One region of the Clostridium hominis genome, then DNA from elsewhere that is predicted to be linked to it. Evidence: a T-box and tRNA genes for the amino acid it is inferred to sense, from the RefSeq annotation. Region 1 holds a T-box; the other holds one or more tRNA genes.
The links. A T-box is a leader RNA that pairs with one kind of tRNA and senses whether it is charged. The one in region 1 lies ahead of gltX (glutamate--tRNA ligase), so its partner is inferred to be a tRNA-Glu.
Positions count from the first base shown of each region.

Region 1 (2,422 bases):
ATATCCAAGTTCCGTACCTATTGCTTTTAGTTCTTCGAACCAAGTTTCTTGACTTCCGATATTAAAAGTAAATCTCTTTGCATATTCTTCTATTACAGCCTTAGCATTTTCTAAAGATAAAGTCTTTGGAAGCTCAACTTGTTCTGCTGTTTCATTATAGAATAATTCATCAAAGAAGTAGAATATTTTATCTTTAACTTCATCCCACTTAGCGAAATCTTTTCTTGGCTTTGGCCCTTCTTTATCTATATTAAATACTTCTTTAGCCATAGTTTCATTTGAAGTAATTAATTCAAACATTTCATTGTCAAATTCTTTAGCCCATGTTGTATATTGGTCATATACTTCGTTTGCAGGCATTCTAGCAATAACATCTTTAGATACATCATTTAGCTTAACTAAATCAAATAATGCCCCGCTCTTACTCATTTTTTCTAGTTGTACATTAAATTCATGATAATCAGCTGTTGGATTTTCTGCTCTCCATTCTTCATATGTTGAGTTTACTATATTTAATAAGTATTCAATAACACATACTGTTGGATATCCAACTTCCTTATAGTAAGAAACTGCAGCTTCTGCATCCTTTCTCTTAGAAAGCTTTCTCTTTGATCCGCCTTCTTGCTTCATTATTGTTGGAATATGTGCGTATTGTGGTCTTTCGAATCCTAAAACATCAAATAATTGAACATGTATTGGAAGTGATGATAACCACTCTTCTCCTCTAATAACATGAGTTGTTCTCATTAGATAATCATCTATTGCATGAGCAAAGTGATATGTTGGAAGTCCATCACCTTTAATTATAACAACGTCTTGATTGTTTTCCGGGAAAGATATATCACCTTTAATTAAATCATGGAACTCAACTCTATTTTCTATGTTTCCTGGTGATTTTAATCTTAAAATATAACTTTCTCCATTGTTTATTCTTTCTATAGCTTCTTCTTCAGTTATATTTCTGAATTTAGCATATTCTCCATAATACCCTGGAGTTATCTTATTTGCTACTTGTCTTTCTCTTAATTCAGCCAATTCTTCTGGAGTACAGAAACAAGGATAAACTAATCCTTTTAATAATAAATCCTTTGCAAATGTTTTGTATATATCTGCTCTTTCACTTTGTCTATATGGACCATACTCACCTTTTGAAGTGTTTTGTCCAGTCATTCCTTCACTAAAGTCCATCCCAAAGTTGTGCATTGTTGCAATAGTATCTTCTATAGCTCCTTCAACTTCTCTTTTTTGGTCTGTATCTTCTATTCTTAAGAAAAATACTCCTTCAGTTTGACTTGCTAATCTTTCGTTTATTAAAGCTGCAAATACTCCCCCAATATGTTGGAAACCTGTTGGAGATGGTGCGTATCTACATACTACAGCACCTTCCTTTAAATTTCTTTTAGGGTATTTTTCAAGATAATATTGTGTTGTTTTATCAACATTAGGGAATATTAATTCTGCTAATTTTTCAAATGCCATTTTGCTCTCCTCTTTCTCCAATTAAAATTTAATAATAAAAAAATAAAAAAGTCCTTCGTCCTAGAAAAATTCTTAGGACGAAAGACATATCTTCCGCGTTACCACCTAAATTGGTTAAATATTAACCCACTTAATTAAAATATAGCTCCAAAGCTTCCTTCAGTAATATTAAATACTAGTTCTCACCATACCTAGCTCTCTTTAATTTAATGAAATACTTACTCTTCTTTTTCATCACTTAATATTTAATTTTTATATTACTATTGTCTACATATAACAGATTAATTATACAATTACGCTTTTTTCTTGTAAAGCAAAAAACAATTTTAAGTTTAAAATTATATAATTATTTAATCATTTTTATAGTAAAAAAGTACTATCCAAGTTTGAATAGTACTTTATAATAATTATTATTTAGCTTGATCTAGAGCATCTTGAACAGCATCTAAGTAACCATTAACTTTAATTGTAACTCCTGATATTGCATCTGGTTTACCTTCATCATCGCAAGTTATTTTATCTAAACTAAACTCATCTTTAACAATAGTTTCTTCTAATAAATCAACTTGCTCATGCCACTTCTTTCCTGGTTCATTCTTCATATCATATGCGCCTGACTTAGAAGCTTCTGATTTCATTGATCCATCTTCTTGTTCAGTATCAATATCAACTGAAACTGGCTTACCTTCTTCAAATTTGACTGTAGCTATAGTTGTTCCACCAAACTCATCTTTAACTTTTCCAACTTTCTCTCCTGTAAATCCTTTAGATCCACATCCTGTTAATGCCATAGCAACTAATAACCCAACTGCAATTACTCTTTTCTTCATAATTACCTCTCCCTTAAATTTACTTTTATTCAAATAAATTACTCTATATTAACCATAATTATACAATACATTCTTCGTATAGTAAAGTTAATTTATTCTCAAAGTAAAAAGGT
Region 1 is NZ_JACOOO010000047.1:124,631-127,052, reverse strand. Features, by position in the region: gene gltX (glutamate--tRNA ligase) at 1-1,479, opposite strand, end outside; T-box leader at 1,550-1,723, opposite strand; gene H8S20_RS19290 (FMN-binding protein) at 1,890-2,309, opposite strand.

Region 2 (2,422 bases), on a different contig from region 1:
GTTAATTTTGATGGACTTACTAATGTATATAATCATAGATATTTTCAAGATAAATTAAAAGAGAAAATTGAAATCGGGAGAAAGGAAAATAAACCTGTATCCATGATTTTTATAGATATAGATTATTTTAAGCATTACAATGATTTATACGGTCATCAAAAAGGTGATAATATACTTAGGGAGTTAGCTGAAATTGTAACAAAATCAGTTAGAGAAAAGGATGTTGTTGCTAGATATGGTGGGGAGGAATTTGCTGTTATTTTAGAAGATACCACTGAGAGAGAAACTTTAGAAATAGCAGAAAGAATAAGAGCAAATGTAGAGGAAACCTATTTTGATGGTGAGGAGAATCAGCCAAAGGGAAAGATTACAGCTTCAATAGGAATTTCTGTTTTTCCTGATAAAGCAAAGGATGAACTTGAACTTATTAAAAGTGCAGATGATGCATTATATAGAGCTAAATTCTTTAATAAGAACAGAGTAGAAACATATACATCAATACTAGATGATTTAAAGAAAAATATTGATGATAAGGATATTGAACTAGTAACTTCAATAAAAACATTAATTAGTATAATAAATGCTAAGGATAGATATACATATAGTCATGTTGAAAGAGTGGTTATTTATAGTAGGCTTTTAGCTGATAAGCTTAAGCTTTCTGAAATAGATAAAAGCAATTTAATTTATGGTGCATATATGCATGATATTGGAAAGATAAATATACCTAAGGAAATATTAGTTAAGAGAATGAAGTTAGAGAAAGAGGAATGGGAAGAGTTAAAACAACATCCTGATAATGGTGTAGAGATTATAAAATCTGTTGAATCACTTAAGGATGTAATTCCACTTATAAAACACCATCATGAAAGATATGATGGAAAGGGATATCCTAATGGGTTAAGTGGTGAAGAAATTCCTTACTTAGCAAGAGTGCTTACTGTTGTAGATAGTTTTGATGCTATGACTTCTAATAGACCTTATAATAGAAGAAAATCTTATGAAGAAGGTATTGAAGAGTTAAGAAAGTGTAGCGGTGCACAGTTTGATCCAGAAATAGCAAAAGCCTTTATTGAAGTAATAGAAAGCAATGCCGCATTTTTATAAAACAAATCTGCATTAAAACATCTTGTTTTAATGCAGATTTGTTTGTTTTTATATACGAAAGTTTTTAGTTTATAAAATGGTGACCTGTAGGGGGATCGAACCCCTGATTTCACCGTGAGAGGGTGATGTCTTTACCTCTTGACCAACAAGCCTTATATTCTTTATATAATATTACCGTATAGTGGGAAAATATTCATAAAATATAAAAATATATTTAATTTATTTATACTGCTTGCTTTTAATTGGATATTAAATTATAATGTATAATGAAAATTTAATTAGAGACAGTTCGAAAGCCTCCTGTCTATAAATAAAACTAGGTTGAATAAGATGTATAAAGCTTTGTTTTATACATTGTTTATTTTACTTATGCTTGATATACCTGAGGCTATGGATATTATTATCCATAGCTTTTATTTATTTTCAAGTAAGAGGCTCTATTTAAAAAAATAGGGGGAAATAAAATATGAATCAAAATTTAACTAAAAGAATAGTAGTAACAGGAGTTATTGCTGCAATCTACACTGTATTAACATTAATTTTAGCTCCAATAAGCTTTGGCCCGGTGCAATTTAGATTGTCTGAAATAATGGTATTATTAGCTTTTGTAGATCCTTTATACATCATAGGATTAACTTTAGGATGTTTAATGTCTAATATGTTAGGTGGATTTGGAATAATGGATATAGTATTTGGGTCATTAGCAACATTTATGAGTTGTGTTGCTATGTATTGGACTAGAAACACTATAAAGAATATTAAAGCTTCATTATTAGTCGCATCAATTTGGCCAACAGTATTTAATGGAGTGATAATTGGATGGATGCTTCATGTAACTATAAATGTACCAATGTTTATAACTATGATTCAGGTAGCTTTAGGTGAGTTTGTAGTGGTAACGGTAATAGGGGTACCTTTAGGTAGACTATTTGCTAAAAAGTATGGAAAGTATTTTCAAAGAATTGGATTAGCTTAAGATATGTAAACTTAATATAAAAGAAGAGAGATAGGAACTCCTATCTCTTTTTTGGTTTAAGGAATAAAATGTATAGGAATATTAATAGGATTTTTAGGAAAAATAGTAGTATAGTATAATAAATTTTACAAAGGAGAAATAAAAATGAAATTTAAAAGAACTTTACTAATTACATTAATATGTATACTATCATTATCAATACCTACTTTTGCAAGTAATAAAGAAAAATCACCTATTTTTATGGGGAAAGTTTTAGAAATTACAAAAGATGATAAAGATAATAGCGTTAGAGTTAAGGCTAAAGGATATGTTAAAGGATGTTCAGTATATGAAGAGGAA
Region 2 is NZ_JACOOO010000001.1:92,396-94,817, forward strand. Features, by position in the region: gene H8S20_RS00435 (HD-GYP domain-containing protein) at 1-1,107, shown strand, start outside; tRNA gene H8S20_RS00440 (tRNA-Glu) at 1,185-1,259, opposite strand; gene H8S20_RS00445 (QueT transporter family protein) at 1,574-2,083, shown strand; gene H8S20_RS00450 (hypothetical protein) at 2,228-2,422, shown strand, end outside.
Region 2: it has a tRNA-Glu gene. The T-box ahead of gltX (glutamate--tRNA ligase) is inferred to sense a tRNA for this amino acid. The anticodon was not compared.